3 regions of the Thermacetogenium phaeum DSM 12270 genome follow, and region 1 is predicted to be linked to each of the others. Evidence: riboswitches for the same ligand, from Rfam matches in the RefSeq annotation. Region 1 holds a riboswitch; each other region holds the start of a gene.

Region 1 (4,923 bases):
GGCGTACATCCAGCATCATTCTGCTTTCAATGCGGTAATCTCTGTTAAGAATCCGGTCGACTTCTTGCAACAGTTGCTCTGGCTCGATGCTGCTCAGGAAGCCAATTGTGCCCAGATTTACTCCCAGCACCGGTATCCCCTGGGTTGCACAACACCGGGCGGTTTTCAGAAAGGTACCATCCCCTCCCAGCACCAATACCAGGTCCGCTTGCCAGAGAGCACTCTTTGTCATTTCCCTCAACCCCATACAAGCAGCGGATGCTCCACGGGATTCAAGTTTCTTGTGCAACTCCCGGGCAAGCCGTTGCGCCCCGGCGTCATCCTTGTATACAATTATTATCTTCAATGCCTGAGGCCTCCCTTCCCTGTCAGGTTCGTGCCCGGTGTGCCGATAGCATATGGAACGACCTCGGCGGTGCCATGATGTAACAAAAATGGACAAGTCGAAGCGGAAAAAACCCCTTCCGGCCTGTCCAAAAATGGGTGGGTGCTATTCCGACTTTTTTGTCCGCTCCAACAGGTAATCGTTCAATCCCCTGATAAAGGCATCCGGGTTCGGCACCCCCTTGATTTCCAGCAGTTTTCCGAGACAACCCGGAAATGCCCCCACGCAGAAGATGGGGTTGATCCCTTGTTCGATAAAGTAGGAAATAACTTCTGGGTGCTGTTCCATCAGGTCCTCAACCACACTTTCCCTTGTGATTGCTTCCAAAGGTCATAACACCTCGCATTAACCTGTTGCTGGCCGGGGAGGCCCCCGGCCAGCGGGGTGTTTTTAGTAGAGGCCAACCTTCTCCTCGCTGAGACTGATAAAGATGTTCTTCATCTGGGTATAGTGTTCCAGGATCACCTTGTGGGTTTCCCGCCCGATACCGGATTTCTTGTAGCCGCCGAATGGAGCATGTGCCGGCAGGTTGTTGTAGTTGTTGATCCACATCCGGCCGGTTTCGATTGCCCGGGCTACCCGGAGGGCACGGTTGATGTCCTTCGTCCAGACGGCCCCACCAAGGCCGTACTCACTATCATTGGCCATAGCTATGACCTCTTCCTCGGTCTTGAACTTGATGACAACGGCAACCGGCCCGAAGATCTCCTCCTGGGCCACTCGCATCTTGTTGTTCACATCCACCAGAAGGGTCGGCCGCATGAAGGCTCCTTTGTCCAGGCCGTTCTCTGTAATTCTGGTGCCACCACAGGCTACTTTGGCTCCTTCCTGTTTGCCGATCTCTACATAGGAAAGGATCTTCTGGAGCTGTCCTTCGTTGATCTGGGAACCCATCTGGGTGTCCTTCTCCCACGGGATACCTACCTTGACCTTGTTAAAGGCAGCTACGGCTTCAGCCAGGAACTTATCATAGATATCCTCGTGGACAAAGACGCGGGAACCGGCGCAACATACCTGGCCCTGGTTGAAGAGAATGCCGATCTGCAAACCTTCAATGGCCTTCTCCCAGGGGCAATCGGGGAAATAGATGTTGGCTGACTTGCCTCCCAGTTCCAGGGTGGCCGGGATCAGCTTTTTCGCTGCCGCTTCTGCAATACTGTAACCCACTTCGGTGGAACCGGTGAAGGCCAGTTTCCGGAAGCCGGGGTGTTCCAGCATGTACCTGCCGGTTGTGGAACCCCGTCCGGTGACCACGTTGACGACCCCCGGAGGCAAAACCTGATCAAGCAGTTTGGCCAGTTCCAGCAGGCTCAGGGATGTAACATTGGATGGTTTGATCACCGTGCAGCAACCGGCCGCCAGAACAGGAGCGATCTTCCAGGCGGCCATCAGCAGAGGAAAGTTCCAGGGGATGATCTGACCTACAACACCGATGGGCTCCCTGAGAATGATGCTCATGGTGTCCTTGTCGATCATCACCGCTTCGCCTTCCTCGGTCCTGATGGCAGCGGCAAAGTAGCGGAAGTGGTCTGAGCTCAAGGGGACATCGATGGTCATGGTCTCCCGGATCGGCTTGCCGTTGTCCATGGTTTCAACCAAGGCCAGCTTTTCGGCGTTCTCATCGATCAAATCCGCGATCTTCAGCAACATGGCGGAACGCTCCTGGGGGCTAACGTCCTTCCAGGTTTCCCAGGCCTTCCAGGCAGCTTTGACCGCCTCATCAACATCTTCCATGCCGGCTTCCACACAGGTGGCCAGCAGCTCACCAGTGGCGGGACAATAGGTGTTGAAAGTCTTGCCCTCCTTACCATCAACCCATTTCCCGTTGATGTAAAGCTTGTAACTGTCATCCATCGGTTTTTTCATTTTAAAAAACCCCCTTTTTAATTTTTTGACCTCGCTCCATTAACCTGCAACCGGCGCTGGCTCCTCTAACCCCTCTTTACCATCACCCCCTTTGGATAGAAACTCTACCAGGGAGACGGGATAAACCCCCTGCAAAAAGGCCATACCGGAAAGAGGTATGGCCCAGCTACTCAAGTTGTAAATCCCCTTTCCATAACGGGAGGTATGTCCGTTTCCAGACATACCCTACAGACCTGCTGCCATAGCCAGTGCCACAGGCGGACAGGTTCGGAGATGATATTTCCTTGGCTGTTGACTTAACTAAGCAATATCCATGCCAGGATATGGTTCCGGCCGGACATGATATCATTCATTAATTCCTACATCCAGCTTGGAGTCCTGAAGGAGACTTTCGCCTTGAATGCCAATAGATGTAAGCTGATTGTCGCGGTGTTGTATAATTTGTGCTACATTCCCCTGACAGGCCGGTACGGTTCCCCGGTGGATTCGGTTCGAAAGTGGTATCTCAATGGAAAAGCCGGAAATTAATTGGTCGGTGGAAGGATTTTCGGGAACATTGTCGAACGAACTTTTGAAAGGAATAGAGAATGAATAATTCTCCGAGCCTGGTGACCTGAAGCCAGCCAGGTATGGTTGCCAGGCCAATGGGTCTGGCGGGAAACCGCCGGGCCTCCCATTACGGAAAGGAGAGCACTATACGCCAGGGGGTATCTGTGCTCTCCTGCACAGATACCCCCTGGATTTATTATTTAAAGCTGTTACTGGCGGCGTTTGCCGGGATACGACCTGTTTCGAGAAACGGGACTTCAGAGGGGGAGGTGGCGTGACGATGCCAAACAACGGAACAGTTTCCCGTAGTATCGCCATAGCGTGGAAGATCTTCGTGAATACTGGCAAGATCCCCGCTACCGTGCGTTCAGAGATAGCGGAGTCCTGGCTGCGTTCCAGGCGGGCTGGTGTTGACCCATGGGATGGCGTCAGCCACCGGGTTTTAAGTGCCGAGCAACTTGAAGCACTGCTTTACAAAAAGAGGAGCTTAATCGACGTTGCCAGGCCTTTTATGACCAATCTCTATCATTTTGTAGCCGGTTCCGGTTTCATCGTTTTGCTGTCCGACGAACAGGGCTTCATCATGGAGGTTATGGGTGACAGTGATATCCTCAAAAATGCCGCAGAATTGAATCTTATCAGGGGAGCCAGTTGGATAGAAGAGGAGACGGGCACAAATGGTCTGGGCACCGCCTTGGCCATCAGAAGGCCAATTCAGGTTTCGGGAGAAGAGCATTATTGTCAGAAGGTGCATGGCTGGACATGCTCAGCGGCGCCAATTTACGATGATGACGGCAGGGTAATCGGCGCCCTTCAGATGTCGGGACCCTCGTTCAAGACTCACCCGCACACCCTGGGCATGGTGGTGGCCGCAGTGGAGGCAATCCGCAGTCAACTCCGTCTTCAGCGGCGGAACAGCGAGCTTGTCCTGCTCAATAACCGGCTGGGCAATATTTTCCATACCGTTTCAGACGGGGTTGTAGTGGTGGACAGGAACGGTCTGATCGAACAGGTTAATCCGGCGGCGGAAAAAATCTTGTCAAAGCCGGACAGCGAGATAAGGGGAGCCATGTTCAAAGAGTTTGTTGAGCGGGACCCGGGTATCGAAGAACTTCTGACGACCGGTAAAAGCTATACCGACAAGGAGGTGATTGTTAACAACAGAACGGGGATTGTCTATTGCCTCTCATCAGGCAAGCCGATTCAGGATGAAAAGGGTGCGATCACCGATGGAGTGATCTTTCTTAACCCCATCAATAAAATCAGAAATCTGGTCAACCGCCTCAGTGGTGCCCAGGCCACTTACACCTTTGCTGACATCATTGGTCGTAACAAGAAGCTTTTAAAGGCTGTGCAACTGGCCAAACTGGCTGCCACCAACGACAGCAATGTGCTGCTGCAGGGGGAGAGCGGCACCGGCAAGGAGGTCTTTGCCCAGGCGATTCATAATGCTAGTTCCCGTAGAAACGGGCCGTTTATCGCGGTGAATTGCGGTGCCATACCCAGAGAACTGATCGGAAGTGAGTTGTTCGGCTATGATGAAGGAGCGTTTACAGGGGCACGGCGGGGTGGCAGGCCCGGTAAATTCGAGCTGGCCTCGGGGGGCACCCTTTTCTTGGATGAGATCGGAGATATGCCCTTGGAACATCAGGTAGCCTTGCTACGGGTACTACAGGACAAAAGAATCACCCGCATCGGCGGAGAAAAGGTGATTGCCGTGGATGTGCGGGTGATTTGTGCCACCAATAAAGACCTGAAACTGGAGGTCGCCAGGGGTAATTTCCGCGAGGACCTCTTTTACAGGCTAAACGTGATCTCAATCTCCCTACCGCCCCTGCGTGAGCGGCGTGAGGATATACCACTTCTTTTTGATGTCTTCTTCGAAGAGATTTGCAAGAAAATGCATGTTGACATCAGGGATGTGGACCCCCGCGTGATTCCTTGCCTCCAGCGGTACCACTGGCCCGGTAATATCCGCGAGTTTCAAAATGTGATAGAGAGGATGGTTAATGTGGCCGCCGGGCAGAGTATCCGTCTGGAACACCTGCCCGAAGAAATTGTCTGCCCACACTCTTCCGGTTTGCAACCAGAGGGGGATGGGGCGCCCCGAGAAACGACCTTGC
Region 2 (4,923 bases), 860 kb from region 1:
TACCGTTTCAACGCCTCTAAGGGGGTAGTCCTGGCAACCGGAGATATCGGTGGCGACAAGGAGATGTGTGAGGCTCTTGCGCCATTGGCCCTCAAGGCCAACGGATCTCAGTATTACCCGGTCGGACAAAACACGGGGGACGGGCACAAAATGGGTCTCTGGGTAGGCGGCACCTTTGAGGACCCGCCATTCGCAGCCGTGATCCATCCTCAGGCGTTCTCCTGGCTGAGCTATTTCTTCCTCTTTGTGAACCAGCAGGGGAAGCGCTTTATGAACGAAGATACCTGGGTGCAGGCCAAGTCGCTGGGTGCCATGAGGCAGCCGGGAAAAGGCCCGTGGGCATTCGTCATCTTCGATTCCAAGTGGCCGGAAGAGGTTGCGGCGAGTCTCCCGATAGGGGGCGGCATGTTCTGGGATTCCATGGGCCGGCTCGTCGGCCAGAAGTGGACACCGGATGCCGACCGCAAGACCATTGAGGGCTATATCGAAGGGGGCAAGATCGGCTGGATGGCCGATACTATTGAGGAGCTTGCCGGGAAGATCGGGGTTCCTGCTGAGAATCTCAAAGCCACCGTGGAGCGCTACAATGAGCTTGCCAGAGCTAAAAACGACGTCGACTTCGGCAAGCGCTCCGAGCTGTTGACGACGATCGAAAAGCCGCCTTATTATGCCCTCAAATTCGGAGGCGCCCTCCTGGTGGTTACGGGAGGCCTGAACGTGGACGTCAAGTTGCGGGTCCTAGATAAAGATCATAACCCGATTCCCGGGCTTTACGCAGTCGGCAACGTTTCAGGTGGTCTATACGGTGTAGACTATCCGACCACGATCCCCGGCAACAGCCATGGGAGAGCGCTCACCTGGGGTTATTTGGTCGGATCTACGGTGATGGAAGGGTAAAAATGAGAGCAGCCCGCTTTAAAGAATAGAGGAAGTCTTTAAAAGCGACGCCGATCTGGCGAAAATAACTTCGAAATAAACAGAAAGGTGGCTTTCGGCCATCCTTGTTGGAAGGGGATGTAGATTGGCTGTGGAAGTGAAAAATAGCGAAAGTCAGGCAAAGAAAAGAGCATTTCTAACGCCGAAAAGGATCCTGATAGTTGTTGGTGTAGTGCTGGCTTTGGGTGTGGTCGGAGCGATCGCCTTGAATCAGCTCAGCAAAAACCCGGCATTTTGCGGCACCTGCCATATCATCAAGCCGTACTATGAGAGCTGGAAGAACAGCAACCTGCTCGCCAACAAACACGCCGCTCAGGGTGTCGAGTGTCTGGACTGCCACCACAAGAGCTATCTGGAAAAAGCCCAGGAGGGCATCAACTACATAACGGGCAACTACTCGGAGCCGCTGGAGAAGTTGACGTTCACGAGGGAGCAGTGCCTGGAGTGCCACGAAGAGGATTATGAGCAGGCGGTGGCTGCCACCGAATTTGAGGAATCAAACCCTCACGATTCTCACATGGGCGAGATAGAGTGCACCCAGTGCCATCAGATGCACGACAAATCCAAGGTGATGTGCTCCCAGTGCCACACCTTTAGCTGGTTCGAAGAACTCGATGACAGCTGGGAGATTGAAAGCTGAGGCAGGGCGTCAAAGCCGGAGCTCAAGCCCTCCAAAACCAGAAGTCTAAAATTTAAAAGCCAGTCTCTTTTTGGGCTGGCTTTTTTTATTTTGAAACACCCCCTTAACTCTCGTAGCCGCGCCTTAAACCGCCGGAATCCGGTTGATATCAGGTTTTTTCGAGAGAGGGTGGAGACCATCCTGGCTGGCATGTTTATTGCTATAAATAATAGGCGATTGAAGGTGTTGCTCCGGCGGAAGATTACCGGCGAGTGGCGGTTTGCTGGTAAGTAAAGATCTCTGACATTGATAATTTCATAATGATACTGTATCTCCGAGTCGTTATTGCCTAAAGACGCGCCGGCGTCCATGGCATTTCGACCTGGGCAACCACGGGGTATATTGAGAAATCGATATGCCTACCATGTTTGTAAAGGAGATTCAGGGATTTGGGAAGATATCCTGGTGTCCTTTACACCAGGATTTTTTGTTCCAGGAGGCTTTTTTGAATGCAACCTGTCCTTTTGTGCAGAATAATGCGGCTCAAGACGACAACCGTCTGGTGGAATTATTTGCTGCTGTTCATAACGCTGCTGGCACTGATATTTATTTCACTGCTTTTAGGAAGATATCCGATTACACCCGAACAGATCGTAGGGATTCTGAAAGCCGAACTGTTTTTTAGCGATCGGGCTGTACCTGATACGGTGAGCACCGTCTTTATGGAGATACGCCTGCCGCGGATTATAGCTGCCCTGCTGATTGGAGCGGCATTATCCGTTTCGGGAGCTGTCTACCAGGGGACCTTTAAGAACCCGATGGTATCCCCGGACATACTGGGGGCGTCGGCGGGAGCGGGTTTTGGGGCTGCCCTGGCGATCCTTTGCTCATGGGGCATGAAAGGAATTCACATTGCCTCCTTCGTCTGCGGACTGCTGGCCGTATTCCTGACCTATTTTATAAGCACCCGGATCAAGAGCGGGGATTCGAGTCTGATACTGGTGCTCACAGGAATTTTTGTGGGGACGGTTTTCTCCTCCCTGATCTCCTTGTTCAAAGCCGTAGCCGACCCCTACAATAAGCTCCCTGCAATCACATACTGGCTGATGGGAAGCCTGGTATCGATAAAGTGGAGCAGCATAAAACTGATGATCTTACCCGTACTCACAAGCTCCATAGTGCTGTACCTGGTCCGCTGGCACTTAAACATAATCTCTTTTGGGGACGAAGAGGCACAGGCGCTGGGAGTGGACACGGGCAAGTTAAGGATAATCGTTATCCTGTGCGCCACCCTGTTAACCACCTCGGCGGTTTCGGTCAGCGGGATGATCGGCTGGGTGGGACTGGTCATACCCCATCTGGCCAGAGCCCTTATAGGGCCGGACTACCAGAACCTGTTGCCGGTCTCAATCTTAGTAGGGGGCTCCTTTCTCCTGCTGGTGGACACCATGGCTCGCTCCTTACTGCCGATGGAAATACCCTTGGGCATCTTAACCTCATTAATAGGAGCGCCATTTTTCCTATACCTATTAACAAAAACAAGGAAGGGTTGGAGATGAAACTAAAACTGCAGGACCTTGCCTTTGCGTATGAAAAGAACAACGAAGTGCTGCGCGGCGTGACCCTGGAAGTAGAATCAGGAGAAGTCCTCTGTCTGTTAGGTCCAAACGGAGCCGGGAAGACGACCCTCTTTAAAAGCATCTTGGGCTTACTGAAGCCGTCGAAGGGGAAAGTACTCATTGACGGCAAAGACGTTCGCGATTACCCCCGAAAAGAACTGGCGCATTACCTGGGCTATGTACCGCAGAACCACATACCGCCGTTCCCCTTCCGGGTGCTCGAAGTGGTACTCATGGGGAGGACGGCCCACATCAACAACTTTGCCGTGCCTTCGACCGTAGACGTCGAAATCGCCCGGGAAGCCATGAGGCGCTTGAACATCGGCCACCTGGAAAACAGAAACTACGCTGAAATAAGCGGAGGCGAGAGGCAGTTGGTCCTGATTGCCCGTGCTTTGGCCCAAAAGCCGGGGATTCTGGTTTTGGACGAACCCACATCCAACCTGGATTTCGGAAATCAGCTGCGCATCCTAAGACACATCAAAAGATTGGCCGAAAGCGGACTGACCGTAGTGATGTCCTCCCACTTTCCCGAACACGCCTTCTATTGCGGCAGCAAAGTGGCGGTAATGCAAAAGGGGCGGATTATCCATGTGGGCAGGCCGGAGGAGGTGATCACCGGACAAAATCTAAAGGAAATTTACGGAGTCGAGGTTGAGGTTGCCGAAATAGAAAGGAAAGGGATCAACTACCGGGTATGCATTCCTTCGGTTGTCTAAAGCCCCGAGCAGGCGCAAGCGCAGCAGGATTGCGTCTGGCGGCCGGACGAACTTTTGAGAATTAATTGCAAGGGATGTGAGATCGAATGATGAAAAAGATAATTGCCGTTCTTTGCTGTCTGGTTATTATCTTATCGGCCGCAGGATGCGGTGAAAAGACAGGAAACGGGAACAGCAGTGCCGGCAGCGAGGAAAATGTCAGTGTGGTTGACATGGCCGGGCGAACGGTAACTGTTCCCAAGAAAATAAACAAGGTGTTTTCGACTTCTGCAGCCGGCGCTATTTTTATCTATTCTCTGGCACCGGAGAAGCTGGCAGGATGGAATAACGAACTGCGTGAGGTCGAAAAAAAGTACATCCTTCCTGAGTACCGGGAGCTGCCGGTGTTAGGGACGTGGAAAGGAACCAATTTTACCGGGAGCATAGAGGAACTGATGAAGGTTGCCCCTGATGTCATCATCAGTATGGGCGATGTGAGCCCCAAGTATACAGCAGATGCTGAAGAAATAGAAAAACGCTTGGGGATACCGGTAATAATGGTTGACGGGAGCCTCAAGAACCTGGATCAAGCGTACGAATTTGTAGGAAAACTGCTGGGTGAAGAAAGCAGGGCTCAAAAGCTGGCGGAATACTGCAGCCACACCTATGCGGAAATCGATCGCTGGCTTCAAAAGCTGCCCGAAAACGAACGCGTGCGCCTCTATTATGCCGAAGGGCCGACCGGATTGGAGACCGACATCAAAGGGACGGTCAATTCAGAGGCCATTGACCTCGCCGGAGCGGTTAACGTGGCTACTTCCGGCTTAGATGAAAACGTCCGCCGGATCCAGGTTTCTATCGAACAAATATTGACGTGGGATCCAGAAGTGATCATCATCAGCACCGATGCCGATGCCAAGCACGAAGTTTATAATACCATTCTCACGAGCGGCGAATGGAAAGGTGTCAGGGCGGTGCAAAACCAAAAGGTCTACGAAATTCCCTGCGAACCCTACGACTGGATCAGCCGGCCTCCCTCAATATTTAGAAT
Region 3 (4,923 bases), 900 kb from region 1:
TACTTCCAGGTTGAGCAGGTTGGCCACGGAGTAATAAACCTGCTTCTGCAGTTCGGCTTCGTTCTCCAGAAGAAAGTTCATCGCCCGGTAGAGCTGCTGCAGGGGTATTTCCTCTACGCCCGGGATCACCACGTCCTCTTTCACCCATTCTTCCACTCCGCGCTTGGACATGGGGTCAAGGGCGCGGTTCGCTGCCATGGCAAAGATGGCTCTTTCTACCGGGGTTTTGTACTGCCGCTTCTTGGGCGGCTCGGCTGCTTTTGCATCGCGGACCGTTCCCCAGGAAAGAAGTAGAGGAAATGTTGATTGCTCTGGTACGAGAAGGGGCAGCGGATGAAGAATCGATCCGGAAGCCCGGCAGTTCGGGGGTTACCACCGAGGGTCAGGACAGCCCTCTTGGAGCGGGATGTATCCTGTGCGGGCTCTGCGTTAGGATTTGCGAGAAAATTGGTAAGAGCCGCCTTACTTTTTTGGGGAGAGGGAAAAACCTGCGGGTAGGGCTGGTTCCAGGAGGCAGCGAGGAAGTTGGTTGTGGGCGCTGCAGAGCATGCCGGCGTATCTGCCCTACTGGATTTATTGCTCCGGATGCCCGACATGCCTTTACGGCCAGTTTGTACAGGTAACGGAGACCTTTAACTTTACCCATTCTGATACTGTATTTTTATTTTGAAACGGGATGCTTAAAGCCGGGTTTCATGAGCTCTGTTTTTCTCAACCTTTTGAGATGTTGTCTGTCTGGCATGGATTTTGCTTTGAACCTGGTCGAACAACTAAAAAGAGTGACGCGAACAGCGTTAACCTGTTACTTATACTACAAGGGGGTGATTTCGAATGCCTAAAATTACCGAGGAAATAAAAGAAGTAGCATCTAAAACCAGGGGATGGGCACTGGCAACTGCAACCAAAGATGGAATACCGAATGTTGTTGCCGTCGCTTTTGGTAAATTGATCTCTGAAAGTCAGATTTTGCTGGTGGATGTTTTTATGAAGAAGACCAGGGCAAATATTGAAGCTAACCCCAATGTGGCAGTTGCCGTATGGGACATGGAAACGCTCAAAGGCTACCAGTTTAAAGGGACAGCGCACTTTGAGACATCCGGTGAGATTTTTGATGAAGGAGTCCAGATTGTAAAATCGACGATGCCGCAGCTAACTCCCAAAGCAGCGCTGATCGTTGACGTATTGCAGATTTACAATCTCACCCCGGGCGCTGAGGCAGGCAAGGAGATGGCGTGACGCAAGCCGGGCCACCTGACGGGTATGGTTCGCTGCTGGAAACAGATGGATGAATATCAGGACTATTTTATTTTGAAACGGGACGCTTGAACCGAATTTCATGAGCGCCCTGTTTTTTTTCAACCTTTTGGCCGGTTGGCTATCTTATCTTGCAGTAAATCAATGGTGTAGCCCGCTCTCTCTGCATGTCAATAACTGGTTATTAGGATTAAGAAATCTATATTTTAAAAATATTTCCTAATGATATGGTAGGGTGCGGAAGATGGGGTCTAAAATCTTGGGTCCATTATATCGTAACTGCTTCCTCTACAAATTTGAAACTTTAGAATACCATTTTGAGACCGTGTTGGATGGAAACCTGCAAAAGGAATTTAAAAAATCCGATAAATAAGCACTTTTTGAGATGGCTGTTTTTTGGCATAGATCTTGCGATAAGTTTTTTGCGCAAACATATGAAAGTACTGAAAATTGAATAGGATATTTTCTACGAGCCCGCTTTCCTAAGGCAGTGCTATGGGGGCGAGGCCTGGGGCTTAAGACCCCACAGGGTTGTAGGAGAAATCTTGCAGCCTCCCTGTTATGGAAAGTAGAAAAATAGGTTTTAAATGTGCTCCTGCATATTTTTCTACCTCCATACAGGCGCACATTTTTTATTGCTCTGAGGGATAAAAGATGCGTCCGGTGACTTGGCCGGTATTCTAACGGATTCTAATGGGTAGTTGAGCTGAGAGGAGCTGTCAAATGGAAGCAAGCGGGATAATCCTGGCCGGCGGCTGCAGTTCGCGTATGGGCACGGACAAGTCTCTCATGGTGTACGAACGGCAAACGCTGATAGAGCGGACTGTGAATGAGCTGCGGAAGGTCGTGAATGAAATCGTTATAGCCAGCAACAACACCTCTAAATACAGCATTCCCGGGGTCGTTGAGGTTCCGGACCTTTACCCCGGTATGGGGCCGCTGGCCGGGATCCACGCCGGGCTGAAGCGGGTCAAACACCAATACGCTTTCGTTATCGGCTGTGATATGCCCCTGTTTAAGGCAGAACTGGCGAAATATCTTTTAGAAATCTGCCCCGGTTACGATGTGGTTGTTCCTCAAATAGATGGTTATGGTGAACCTCTTTGCGCGGTTTATTCAAAAGGCTGTATCGAACCTATTGAAAACTGCTTGAAGGCTGGATTGAGAACAGTAATTATGTTCTACCCTCAGGTCCGCGTTTTAACGGTGGGGAGGGATGAGATCGAAAGAATCGGCAACCCCGAGGAGTTGTTCTACAATTTGAATACCCCCGAGGATTACTGGTCGCTCATGATGCGGCAGAATACGGATGGATCTCTGGAAGATAACCGAAAATGTTGAATAATAATCAGGAGGGTTAGGCGCAGTGAAAAAAGATAAACCGGTAATTTCCATTGTGGGTAAGTCTGGTGCAGGTAAAACAACGCTGTTGGAAAAGGTTATCAAGAGGCTGAAGGAAGATGGAATTAGGGTGGCTGCCATCAAGCACGATGCCCATCGATTCGATATGGATAAGCCGGGAAAGGACACCTGGAGGATGGCCCAGGCAGGGGCCGATGTGGTGGTGATCTCCTCCTCTGAAAAGATGGCCATGATCGAAAAAGTTTCAAAGGAAAAGAGCCTTGATGAAATTGTTGCAATGCTTCCCGGGGTAGATATCGTGCTTACCGAAGGCTATAAGAGCGGCGACAAGCCGAAGATCGAGGTCTACAGATCGGAAGTGCATAAAGAGCGGCTCTGCTCCCCCGACGAACTGCTGGCGATTGTCAGCGATGTGGTCTGGGATGACCTCGATGTTCCGCAATATCAACTGGATGATATCGACGGGGTTGTTAATGAAATCAGGCGGTATATCGCAGCTTACGATAGCAATTAATGAGCCTTTTACCCAAAAGGGGGTTCAGAAAATGAAGACGGTAAGGGTTGAAGAATCGGTAGGAATGGTATTGTGCCATGACATCACGAAGATCGTTCCTGGTGAATTCAAAGGCAGGGCATTCAAGAAAGGGCACATTATCCGGCCTGAAGATGTTCCCATGCTTTTGAGTTTGGGAAAAGATCGAATCTACGTGTGGGATACGAAGAACGGTGATGAAGTGCACGAAGATGAAGCGGGGATGCGGTTGGCACAGGCTGTAAGAGGGGAAGGAGTCTCTTTAACTGAACCTGCCGAGGGTAAGGTTCATCTGGTGGCTGAACATGATGGTATGTGTAATATTGATGAAGATCTGCTGTTTCAGATCAATTTGATCGACGATATGGTGATTGCAACCAGAAACAACAACAGACCTGTTAAAAAAGGGGATGTGGTGGCAGGAGTACGTGTCGTTCCCTTGATGATAGAAAACGAAAAATTAAGACAAGCTGAGGAAATAGCAAGAGGGAAGAAAGTTATTTCTGTGCTGCCGTTCAGGAAGTATCGGGTAGGCATGGTTATAACCGGTAATGAGGTTTATTACGGGCGCATCAAAGATCGTTTCTCCCCGGTAATAAAAAAGAAGGTTGAAGATTATGGTAGTGAAGTGATTAGTCAGGTAATAGTGCCGGACGATGCGGAACGAATAGCTGCCGCTGTCAGAGAAATGATTTCCCGGGGAGCAAACCTGATTATGACATCCGGCGGCATGTCGGTCGATCCAGATGATGTTACTCCTAAAGGCATCAAACAGACAGGAGCAAAAATTGTCTCCTATGGTGCCCCCGTTTTACCGGGTGCCATGATGCTTGTGGCCTATTTAGATGAGATACCAATTATGGGATTGCCAGGATGCGTGATGTATTATAAGACCACTATCTTTGATCTGCTCCTCCCACTGGTTATGAGCGGACAGAAGATTACCCGCTCGATGATAGCCAGACTTGGTTTAGGAGGGCTCTGTTTGAACTGTGAGAGCTGTCGGTATCCGCAATGTTCTTTTGGGACCGGCTTTTAGGAGGAGAAGACGATGAGATTGAATGTTTCGTTAGAAGAGGCTCAGGAAATAGTGCTTGGCATGCTCAGACCCATAGAGAGAGAAGCCATCCTTCATCTGCCCGATTCCTTAGGCCGGGTGCTCAGCCGAGATATCAAAGCCCCTTTTAATGTTCCTGCTTTTGACAAATCTCCTCTTGATGGATACGCTGTCCGCGCTGAAGACACCAAAATGGCGGCGTCTGACAACCCCGTAATTTTGCACGTCATCGAAGAGGTGCCGGCAGGCAGTGTTCCGACGAAAAGGGTGGAGCCGGGCTCTGCGATAAGAATTATGACCGGCGCTCCAATTCCCGAAGGAGCAGACGTTGTTGTCCGGTTTGAAGATGTCGAGGAAGCGGCAGATACGATCAAAGTGAGCCAACCTTTGGCTTCAGGGGCCAACATCATCCCGGCAGGGGATGATGTTGCGGAGGGGGAGGTAGTTGCGAGCACTGGTACCCGACTCAATGCCCCTCTTATCGGCATGTTGGCTTCTCTAGGTATTAGCAGTGTACCTGTTTATCAAAGGGTGAGGGTGGCGATCATTAATACGGGTAATGAACTTCTGGATCCAAGTGAAAAATGGCTGCCCGGCAAGATCTATAACAGCAATCGCTATCTTCTTGAGGCAAGGTGCAAGGAGTTGGGGGCAGAACCCGTTTATCTCGATAGCGTTCCCGATGAAGAGACGGCTGTTGCCGAATCTCTCCAAGGAG

What was found. A riboswitch is a leader RNA that binds a small molecule or an ion and turns the genes downstream of it on or off. The one in region 1 is predicted to bind molybdenum cofactor.
Region 2: it holds a riboswitch for molybdenum cofactor, as region 1 does, so the genes downstream of both, TPH_RS00615 (FecCD family ABC transporter permease) here and TPH_RS10735 (sigma-54-dependent Fis family transcriptional regulator) in region 1, are expected to answer to the same signal.
Region 3: it holds a riboswitch for molybdenum cofactor, as region 1 does, so the genes downstream of both, mobA (molybdenum cofactor guanylyltransferase) here and TPH_RS10735 (sigma-54-dependent Fis family transcriptional regulator) in region 1, are expected to answer to the same signal.

What each region holds. Positions count from the first base shown of each region.
Region 1 is NC_018870.1:2,188,076-2,192,998, reverse strand. Features, by position in the region: gene TPH_RS10760 (NAD(+)/NADH kinase) at 1-346, opposite strand, end outside; gene TPH_RS10755 (hypothetical protein) at 491-712, opposite strand; gene TPH_RS10750 (aldehyde dehydrogenase family protein) at 776-2,251, opposite strand; gene TPH_RS16230 (hypothetical protein) at 2,291-2,425, opposite strand; molybdenum cofactor riboswitch at 2,419-2,536, opposite strand; molybdenum cofactor riboswitch at 2,837-2,956, shown strand; gene TPH_RS10735 (sigma-54-dependent Fis family transcriptional regulator) at 3,081-4,923, shown strand, end outside.
Region 2 is NC_018870.1:109,135-114,057, forward strand. Features, by position in the region: gene TPH_RS00605 (FAD-dependent oxidoreductase) at 1-897, shown strand, start outside; gene TPH_RS00610 (cytochrome c3 family protein) at 1,028-1,576, shown strand; molybdenum cofactor riboswitch at 1,876-2,010, shown strand; gene TPH_RS00615 (FecCD family ABC transporter permease) at 2,065-3,114, shown strand; gene TPH_RS00620 (ABC transporter ATP-binding protein) at 3,111-3,893, shown strand; gene TPH_RS00625 (ABC transporter substrate-binding protein) at 3,980-4,923, shown strand, end outside.
Region 3 is NC_018870.1:145,034-149,956, forward strand. Features, by position in the region: gene TPH_RS00755 (IS1634 family transposase) at 1-342, opposite strand, end outside; gene TPH_RS00760 (hypothetical protein) at 300-623, shown strand; gene TPH_RS00765 (pyridoxamine 5'-phosphate oxidase family protein) at 832-1,236, shown strand; molybdenum cofactor riboswitch at 1,709-1,842, shown strand; gene mobA (molybdenum cofactor guanylyltransferase) at 1,978-2,595, shown strand; gene mobB (molybdopterin-guanine dinucleotide biosynthesis protein B) at 2,621-3,130, shown strand; gene TPH_RS00780 (molybdopterin-binding protein) at 3,162-4,187, shown strand; gene TPH_RS00785 (molybdopterin molybdotransferase MoeA) at 4,200-4,923, shown strand, end outside.